Methanosarcina siciliae T4/M: one gene and its partners. Each later gene encodes a partner of the first gene's protein in a complex. Links are inferred from orthologs where the notes say so. Each region holds a gene or a part of one and is shown on either strand. Other genes may lie near its edges.

Region 1 (3,102 bases):
TAATTTACAGAAATTTGAAGAAAAAAAGCAAACATGGCATAAACTATAAATAGTATAGTTATAATTAGAGGGTTGCACCGGTGTAAGAGGTGCTCCCTGATGCAGCGGGGCAGCAGGGTTGCATGCTAAGAAATTAGCCTTCCATGGTGCAAAATGCAGAAGTGGAGAGATAAACAAACTGGGCCCGTAGCTCAGTCAGGCAGAGCGACTGGCTTTTAACCAGTCGGCCTAGGGTTCAAATCCCTACGGGCCCGCCATGTTCTTAATAAGACCGGCGGAGAGGCCATCCGCAGGAAACGTCTAAAAGTCTTTTTATGATGCTTTATTTTTGGAGGAAAGGATTTGACAAAATTCAGCCTGCTCGACCATGAGTCAGTCCCTAAACATGAAATTATTTCAGAGGGAGAATTAAAGTCTGTTTTAAGCAAATATTTAATTGAGAAAGAACAGCTTCCGAAAATTAAAGTGCAGGATCCTGCTAGTAAAGAAATAGGAGCTGTCGTCGGAGATGTTGTGAAAATCACAAGGAAGAGTCAAACTGCAGGGGAGGCAGATTATTACAGACTTGTGATCGAGTAAGTGGGGGGGAGTTTTAACCGCTTGCATGACCGAATTTTTTTCACTGAACGTCTTTTTGAATCCCATGCACCACCGTACGGAAAGATTCAACGACTGCATAAAGATCTTGGGATCATCGTTTATTAATTTTCATTTTAATAAAGCAAAGAGGGTGCTATCATCGCGTTAGAAAGCAGTATACTGTCGCAGGCTTATTTTACACGGGACAAGATAGTGCAGCACCATATAGACTCATTTAACAAGTTTATAGATTACGGGCTGCAAAAGATCATTGATGAACAGAAGATTATAGAAACCGACATTGAAGACACCTACCTCAAACTCGGCAAGATCAGGGTAGAACATCCGGTGGTAAAGGAGGCGGACGGGGCAATAGAAAAGCTTTACCCCAACGAAGCAAGGCTCAGAAACCTTTCGTACTCAGGCCCCCTCTACCTGGAGATGAGTGTCGTAAAAGAAGGGATCGAATCCGAAGTAATGGAAGCAAAGATCGGGCAGCTTCCCATCATGGTCAAATCCAAGATCTGCAATCTTCTCGGCCTTAGCGAGCCAGAGAAAGTTCGCTATGGGGAAGATCCCCTTGATCCGGGGGGATATTTCATTATCGGAGGTACTGAAAGGGTAGTTATGACCCTGGAAGACCTTGCCCCCAACAAAATTCTTGTTGAGTACGGAGAACGTTACGGTGACTCCATAGAGGTCGCAAAGGTCTTTTCCCAGAAAAGAGGGTACAGAGCACTCGTAATTGTGGAAAGAGGGAGAAAGTCCCTGCTTGAAGTATCTTTCCCTTCCATATCCGGCAGAGTATACTTTATTACACTCATGAGGGCTCTCGGGATAGTAACTGACGAAGATATAGTAAATGCAGTTTCAAGTGATCCCGAAATCATCAAATTCATGCTGGAAAACCTTGAAGAAGCCGAAGTCGAAACCCAGGAAGAGGCCATTGAGAAGATCGGGGCGAGGGTTGCTGCCGGACAGGCCAAGGAATACCAGATAAAGAGAGCAAACTACGTTATTGACAGGTATCTTTTCCCACACCTCGGAAACGATATGAGAGACAGGGTCCCAAAGGCTCATTTCCTGGCAAGAATGGCCGAGTCCTGCTTCGAGCTCGCACTTGGAAAGCGTACCGAAGACGACAAAGACCACTACGCAAACAAGAGGCTGAAACTCGCAGGCGACCTGATGGAAGACCTTTTCAGGGTATCCTTTAACAGGCTTGCAAGGGACATAAAGTACCAGCTCGAACGTGCAAACATGAGGAACAGGGAACTTAACGTCGCTACGATTGTAAGGGCAGACGTCCTGACCGACCGCCTGCAGCATCCCCTGGCAACAGGGAATTGGGTAGGAGGAAGGACGGGTGTTTCCCAGCTTCTTGACCGTAACGATTATATTTCTACCCTTTCCCACCTGCGCCGTGTAATTTCCCCGCTTTCAAGGGCCCAGCCACACTTCGAAGCCCGTGACCTGCACGCAACTCAATGGGGGCGGCTCTGCCCTTCCGAGACCCCTGAAGGACCCAATTGTGGTCTCGTAAAAAACTTTGCCGAAATGGTCGAGCTCTCCACTGGAATAGAGGAAACTGAGAGCATTAAAAAGATACTCTACGACCTCAATGTCGAAAAAGTAGTTGTGAAGGTACCCGAAATACCGGCAAAGATCAAGGAAATCCTGCTCGACGAGTTCGGGGAAGAGATTATTGAAGAGTTTGAAGAAACTCCGGAAATCGAAACAAAGTACAAAGAGGAAGACTTCTACGATTATTCAGATGCGGACGACTCCGGATCAGCGTTCGGGGACTGAGGGTTGATGTTAGATGACTAAAGCAAAAGTATTCATAAACGGTGAGCTCGTAGGGACCCATGACAACCCTGCGGAACTCGCAGAAGAGCTCCGAAAAATGAGGCGGCAGGGGTTCATATCCAGACAGGTCAACATAGCTCTTAACGATAATACCAGGGAAGTAATTATAAACTCCGATATGGGCAGGGCAAGAAGACCTCTCGTTGTTGTGGAAAACGGCGCTCTCAAGGTAACTGAAGAGCACATACAGAAATTGAAGAACAAAGAAATCACCTATGAGGACCTCGTAAAAGAAGGCTGTGTGGAGTACCTGGACGCAGAAGAGGAAGAAAACGCGTACATTGCACTCTACGAGTCGGATATAACTACCAGGCACACCCATATGGAGATAGACCCAGAACTTATGCTCGGCATCTGTACCGGCATGGTTCCTTATCCGGAACACAATGCATCTCCGCGTAACACTATGGGTGCAGCCATGATCAAGCAGTGCATCGGAGTATCCACAGCAAACCAGAAATTAAGGCCGGATACCCGTGCCCACGTCCTGCACTACCCACAGAGGGCACTTACAAGGACAAGGACTTCCGGAGCAATCGGTTTTGATGACAGACCTGCAGGCCAGAACTTCGTGGTTGCAATTTTGTCTTATGAAGGGTATAACATTGAAGACGCGCTGATTTTCAATAAGGGTTCGATTGAGAGAGGGCTTGG
Region 2 (2,872 bases), 430 kb from region 1 along the record:
TCGTATTTCTTCAGGATCTCCTCAAAAGAATCCGCAACAACGCCGAGCTTTTCTTTTCCGAGCCCGAAAGTGCTGAGCTTGAAGTATTTCGTAAGCCCGGACTTGATACCGTGAATGTTTCTTTCTTTGAGCTCTTTGTAGAGGAAATACCTGCCTTTCTTGACCTTCTGGGAAATCTCGTAGAAGCCGGGAGCTTCAAAGAACATAAGGTCGTGAGAATGGGGTTTCTGCCCGCGCTGGATAAAGCCCATGTCCTCAAGCCTTGCAGAGAACCACCGGGCGTTTTCGACTTCCTGGTCCCAGTTACTGACGCGCTTTACCACTTCTGGAAAAGATGCAATCATAGTCATAACCGTTGCCCCACGGGCAGTGCAGCCAAGAAGTTCGACTTCCTTTACCTTGCTGTATATAGATTTTCTGAATACGATTGGGGCATATTCTTCGCTTACGCCGAGCACTCCGACAGGCCCGGAGGCTGCCATTGACTTATGCCCGCTACCCACTATAAAGTCAGCTCCGATTTCTTTTGCGGATACGGGCATTCTTCCCACACAGTACGCCCCGTTCAGGAGAAGAGGGACATCATACTCATGGCAGACGGATGCGATCTTTTCCGCATCCGGGATGTTTCCGTAGCTCCCGTCAGGATATGTTACAAGGGCAAGAACGGGGGGTCTTCCACTTTCCTTTGTGACCTCTTCGATTGCTGTCCCGTACCCTTCGGGATCAAGATAGTATTCGGGGCTGCCTGCATGTGGCACCACTTTTACATTCAGACCGGCTCTCTCGGCTGCAACATAAGAGGAGTAATGGGCAAGCCCGTCAAGCACGATCCAGTCCCCGGGCTTGCCCATGGAATGCATAACCGCAAATTTAGACTCTCTTGCCCCGTTTGTAACCCTTGCCTCATCACAGCCTAAAAACTCAGGGAGAGCTTTATGTACGAAATCATGGATAGGGGGTTTTTTAATCTGATCCAGAATCCCACCACAGAAGTCGCAGACAGAGTAACCGTCTCCCCATTCCACAAGGGTCTGCCTGGCTGCCTCGGTCAAAAGTCCGCCAGTCTGCAGAGGGTCGATATTTATGCTGCCGAGGGTTTCTCGCTTTATGAAACCATACTTCTGTAAAGATGAGTCGTCAAGTGTCATTTTATTTATACCTCAGTGATAACGGTAAATTTCCTATTCAAACGATAAATTTCTCCTCTGGTTTCTGTCCGGGTTATGAGAGCAGATCTGAGAAAATTAACTGCCTGAAGCTCTATATAATCAGTGATATATCAGGAATTCATAAAAAGGTATTCCAGAAGCAACTTACAAATAGACAGTAAAATCCCGTAAAACTTCTCGTGAAGGCGAACGAAATACTATCCGGAAACCCTTATCTAAAGTATATGGAGCAGGAGAAAGCCCCTGGAAAGAAAAAAAGGCAAAACGTCTTTTAAGAGACGTCCTGCAAGTCATCGGCTTCAGGCATTTGCTGCCTTGTTGAAGACATCGATGAACTCATCACACTGAGCAATAATGATTGCTGCCGCTTCCTTTAAGACCAGAATCGGGTCTGTACCATCGGTTTTGATGTAAAGGATAGGGTCACTGATGCTCACGTGTTTCATGTCGTAGAAAGCCGCTTCAACCCTTTCATCTTTGATCAGGAGGTCCTTAAGAAGATTGAGAAGGGTATGAGTTTCGCCTATAAGCTCGACTTCAAGCTCGCTATTTGTTTTATTAAGAATGTTCAGTTCCATTGGTGACCACCTGTAAATGGTGAGTGATATAGCTGGCTATATTACAGCCTGCCGCAAAATGCATAATCCGTCATAACATGCCGAACCCTGCATAAAGTAAGATGGGGAAAGAGAAATTTACTGGATTCCTTTCCCGTACTCGGTTGAGATCTTGCGGGTTTCAGTCATATTGCAGACCGGGCATTTAAGCTTTTTCCCTTCCAGGACAAGTTCGCCTCTGCAGTTTGAGCAGTAAGCTTTTACAACTCCAAGGGAATCTTCGGATGTTGTAAGGCGCATTCTGTCAACGTCAATGACTCTGGCTTTTATGATATCAGAGGGTCTGAACTCATCTGAGAGTCTCTTTACATAGGAGTCCCTCACATTTGAAACATGGACATCCCCTGGCCTTGAGTTGACAATTTCCCTGTTCTCTTTTCCTTCTATGCCTGCAACTTCCACCATCGCCCCGGACTCGCGGACGTCAGTGATCTTGCCGTAAACTATGTCCCCTACCTTAAGGATATTTGGGGTAAGGGTTTTTGGCTTAACCGAGACCACTCTGGCTTTTCTGTCAATGAGCACACTTCCTGTGGCAGTGGAATAGATATCCCCACCAATTATTGTGGCCCCGGAACCTGGCTTAAACTCTTCTGTAGTTCCGACAAGTTCACCCGGAAGGACAAAGCCTCCTTTTTCAAGGTCTTCTTCAGATCTGACGGGTTCTCTGGCTGGCGGCCTGAACCCCGGCATTTCCTTCCTATCTCGGGGAGATTTCTTAGAATATGGGAATCTTCTCTTTTTTCCAAGGTCACCTTTGAACTGGTCCTTTGACTGATCTCTGGACCCACGGGACTGACCTTTAAACTGATCCCTTGAACGACCTTTAAACTGGTCTCTGGACTGGCCGCGGGACTGATTTTTAAACTGATCCCTTGGCTGATCCCTTGGCTGGCCCTTAAACTGTTCCCTGCTTTCTGCAGCTACCGGAACCGATTTTTCAGCAACCGGTTTTCCTTCCCCAGGGCCTGTTAATTTTTTCCTGGTAGTCTTATTTTTTCGGATTCTAATAATGATCCCTCATTCGAATTATCGTTAATAGTAGGTGTAAATAAGTTGTTTTATCGAATTTCAGAAATTTTC
Region 3 (3,026 bases), 710 kb from region 1 along the record:
CAGCAGACTCCAAAGCGCGTGGTTCACAGACGTGCAGATCTTGTCCGGAAAAGGTATGTGCACAGCATCACGCTTGACGAGCTGAAAGATGACGGAAACGCCTACATAACTGTGAACTGTGAAGGCGGGCTTTATGTCAAGGAACTGATTTCCGGAGACGAAGGCAGGACAAATCCGAGCCTTACAGGGCTTTTAGGATTCCAGGCACTTGTGGAAGACCTCGATGTGGTCAACGTCGAAATTTAAGCTCCGGGCATCTGAATCTAATCTGAATAAACCAAATCGATCCAATCTAAATCAATCTGGATTTCAATCTGGGTCCGTTTCATTGGCCGATCGGGACACAGAGAACGAGTGCCTTAATGAACGGTTCATTTAAATAATATCCATCTTATTTAGAGGAAAATCAATTAATTGAATAGAAAATTTCTTAGAGAGAAATTACTCGAGCATTCTAACGGAGGAACATGCGATGACAAATTCCCACGGTGAAAAACGCTGCACAAGGTACAAATTACAGAAGACGGTTCGCGAAAGAGGGATTTCCCCTGTAAGCAGGGCAATTCAGGAATTCGAAGAAGGACAGATGGTTCACATCGACATCGACCCGAGCGTCCAGAAAGGTATGCCAAATCCAAAATTCCAGGGTTCTACCGGAAAGGTTATCGGACAGCGTGGTCGTTCATATGTGCTGGAAGTCCGCAGCGGAAACGCAATGAAGGAAGTTATTTCCCTTCCGCAGCACCTGAAGCCGCAGAAGTACTGATTCTGGGCAGTTAGGTTTTTACACCCTAATTTCCCTTTTCTTCCGAAATTTAAGGTATTCAGGCTTCCGACCGGAGGTTTGAAATCCTTCCGGGAATTCCGGCAAATTACAGCTTGAAGAACGCCGTTAAAGGATTGGATGTGACAGAACTGGTATCCCTTAAACTAAAAGGGCACACTTACAGGGGATCTGGAACAACTGCTTTTTGAAAATTAGTCTTTTATCCCGGAAAAGGAACATCTATAATTATATATCATTTGTAAACCATATAGCTGAGATAGCTCAGGATAGTGTTATTCAATACAGTTCCGGCTTATCGGGTGATGCCGGATACTGAAAGGCAGAAAATGCTTGCAGCAGGAATTAGGGTTCACAATAAAATATCAATTACAGGTTGTTCTACAAGGAAGCAAAACTACCTGAAATTTTTAAGTTAAAAGAGTGTATTCCAATGATAGTTAAGGAAGTCCTCAATGAAGAGTTATTGACATTGGCCGAGGTCAAGGATATACTTACAAGGATCGCTGACGAGCGCAGAGAGAAGGGGATTGAGGTAGCATACAGCTTTAGAAAAGCCCTTCATCATGCGGAACAGTTCTCTAAAATCAGCGGAGAAAAGTCAAGAGAACTTGTTAGCAAGTTGCTTGAGCTTGAAAAAATGAAGCCAGTTATTGCGGTCCGGATCGCAGACATCCTGCCTCAATCCAGAGACGAACTAAGGTCAATTTACGCTAAGGAAAAGTACACCCTGAGCAATGAAGAGCTGGATCAAATTCTTGACTATGTATTTGAAGCTATGGAATAATTAGAAAGTAAAGAGGATAAGCTATATAGCAGTTTATCTTGTTATTTATGAGGGAAGTATCCGAAATCTGGCTAGAGTACTTTAAAGTATAAAGAAAGTATCCCGGCCTGCAAAATTTAGGAGCAGAGGCTTCTCCGTTTCTCTAAATTCCCGAGAATGCCGGGATACAGGTCAGTCTCCAGTTTCGGAAACTGGTGTGCGGGGAATAGTTCGACAGGCCTGGTAGCTTGGAAAAAGCCTGAACCAGACAGGAGAGCTAAAGAAGCTGGGCATATCTATGTGAGAAATCCCCGGCTGGAGTATAATACACCGGACATAAATCAGATTCATGGGGTTTCATATTTATTTACAGGATGGGTGCTGATGAAAATAGAGAAGTCGCAATCAGGTAGACCGTACACTGGCAGATCATCTGCCGAAAGACCTTCTTCTGGCGGCAGGCGGCCGACAGGCAAACCGCAGTCCGACAGGCAGTCAGAAAGAGCTCCGCGCTCATCCGGGAAAGGCATGGAAGGTTCGCAGGACAGGGAGGAATATGTATGGGTGCTCGATTATCTTCCCTATGGAAAATCCGTTGACGGCACTTCAGCGTACCAGAAAAAACCTCTTGTACAGGCCGTAGGGGATAAAAAGTTTACTCTTATGGAACTGGTCCCAAAAGTCGGCGTAATACCTGATATCCAGTCAAGAGTCTATATCGGACCCGGGGATAGGGATGAAATAGACCACGTAAAGCAGAGGATAGGGTATACTGACCTGACTACCGGAGCAAACCTCGAATTGCCCTTCATTCTCGAAGCCGTCGTCAGGCATAAAGAAGAAAGGTTCGTAAAGTTCTTCAACGATGCCCATTCCATCACAACCCGCCTGCATATGCTTGAACTTCTTCCCGGGATCGGGAAAAAGCTCATGTGGTCTATCATTGATGAACGCAAGAAAGGGGAATTTAAGAGCTTTCAGGATATTCGCGAGAGAATCCCGAGCCTTCATGACCCTGCGAAGGTCATCTCCCACAGGATCGAAGAAGAGCTCAAGGACGATTTCATCAAGTACAGGCTGTTCACCACTCCTCCTCGCCGGCAGGGCTCGAGTGGGCGGTGATCCTTTTACTTTCTTTTTTCAATTCCATTTCCGGCTATCTGACTTCTGACGGTTCGGCTTTTGAGAATTTATCCAAATATTACTATTAAGAACTCTTAATCTACTCAGGAGGTTTCGGCCCTGGTTCGTTCTATTCTTAAAAAGTACAATATAAAAGGAGGTACCTTTGACCAGCACTTCCTTATTGATATCGGTTACCTGGATCGGATAGTTGCTGCTGCCGAGCTGAGTCCGCAGGATACGGTTCTTGAAATCGGCGCAGGGATAGGAAACCTTACAGAAAGACTTGCAAGGCGAGCAAAAAAGGTAATTGCAGTCGAGCTCGACCCCTCCCTCGTTTCAGTCCTGCACGAC

What was found.
Region 2: MSSIT_RS05135 (region 1) and MSSIT_RS03405 share a complex: the UniProt entries of both Methanocaldococcus jannaschii proteins name them as parts of the RNA polymerase complex. The link is inferred for Methanosarcina siciliae T4/M from one-to-one orthologs.
Region 3: MSSIT_RS05135 (region 1) and MSSIT_RS08055 share a complex: the UniProt entries of both Methanocaldococcus jannaschii proteins name them as parts of the RNA polymerase complex. The link is inferred for Methanosarcina siciliae T4/M from one-to-one orthologs.

The regions. Positions count from the first base shown.
Region 1 is NZ_CP009506.1:1,180,296-1,183,397, forward strand. What follows is about bases 148-3,090. They hold MSSIT_RS05135 (DNA-directed RNA polymerase subunit B''), read left to right. Parts: upstream 148-792; coding sequence 793-2,388; downstream 2,389-3,090. Other genes in these bases: MSSIT_RS05130 (DNA-directed RNA polymerase subunit H), read left to right, coding at 343-579; rpoB (DNA-directed RNA polymerase subunit B), read left to right, coding at 2,402-3,090. Also shown: more of rpoB, read left to right, coding at 3,091-3,102. UniProt on the Methanocaldococcus jannaschii protein: DNA-dependent RNA polymerase (RNAP) catalyzes the transcription of DNA into RNA using the four ribonucleoside triphosphates as substrates. The Rpo2 subunit (Rpo2N and Rpo2C in this organism) is implicated in DNA promoter recognition and in nucleotide binding.
Region 2 is NZ_CP009506.1:747,469-750,340, reverse strand. The notes cover bases 112-2,824. They hold MSSIT_RS03405 (DNA-directed RNA polymerase subunit L), read right to left. Parts: upstream 1,751-2,824; coding sequence 1,472-1,750; downstream 112-1,471. Other genes in these bases: MSSIT_RS03400 (exosome complex RNA-binding protein Csl4), read right to left, coding at 1,868-2,482; pscS (O-phospho-L-seryl-tRNA:Cys-tRNA synthase), read right to left, coding at 112-1,151. Outside these bases: more of pscS, read right to left, coding at 1-111. UniProt on the Methanocaldococcus jannaschii protein: DNA-dependent RNA polymerase (RNAP) catalyzes the transcription of DNA into RNA using the four ribonucleoside triphosphates as substrates.
Region 3 is NZ_CP009506.1:1,892,633-1,895,658, reverse strand. What follows is about bases 28-2,894. They hold MSSIT_RS08055 (RNA polymerase Rpb4 family protein), read left to right. Parts: upstream 28-1,217; coding sequence 1,218-1,571; downstream 1,572-2,894. Other genes in these bases: rsmA (16S rRNA (adenine(1518)-N(6)/adenine(1519)-N(6))-dimethyltransferase RsmA), read left to right, coding at 2,793-2,894; MSSIT_RS08050 (DUF655 domain-containing protein), read left to right, coding at 1,935-2,672; MSSIT_RS08060 (50S ribosomal protein L21e), read left to right, coding at 473-766; MSSIT_RS08065 (tRNA pseudouridine(54/55) synthase Pus10), read left to right, coding at 28-246. Also shown: more of MSSIT_RS08065, read left to right, coding at 1-27; more of rsmA, read left to right, coding at 2,895-3,026. UniProt on the Methanocaldococcus jannaschii protein: DNA-dependent RNA polymerase (RNAP) catalyzes the transcription of DNA into RNA using the four ribonucleoside triphosphates as substrates. This subunit is less well bound than the others.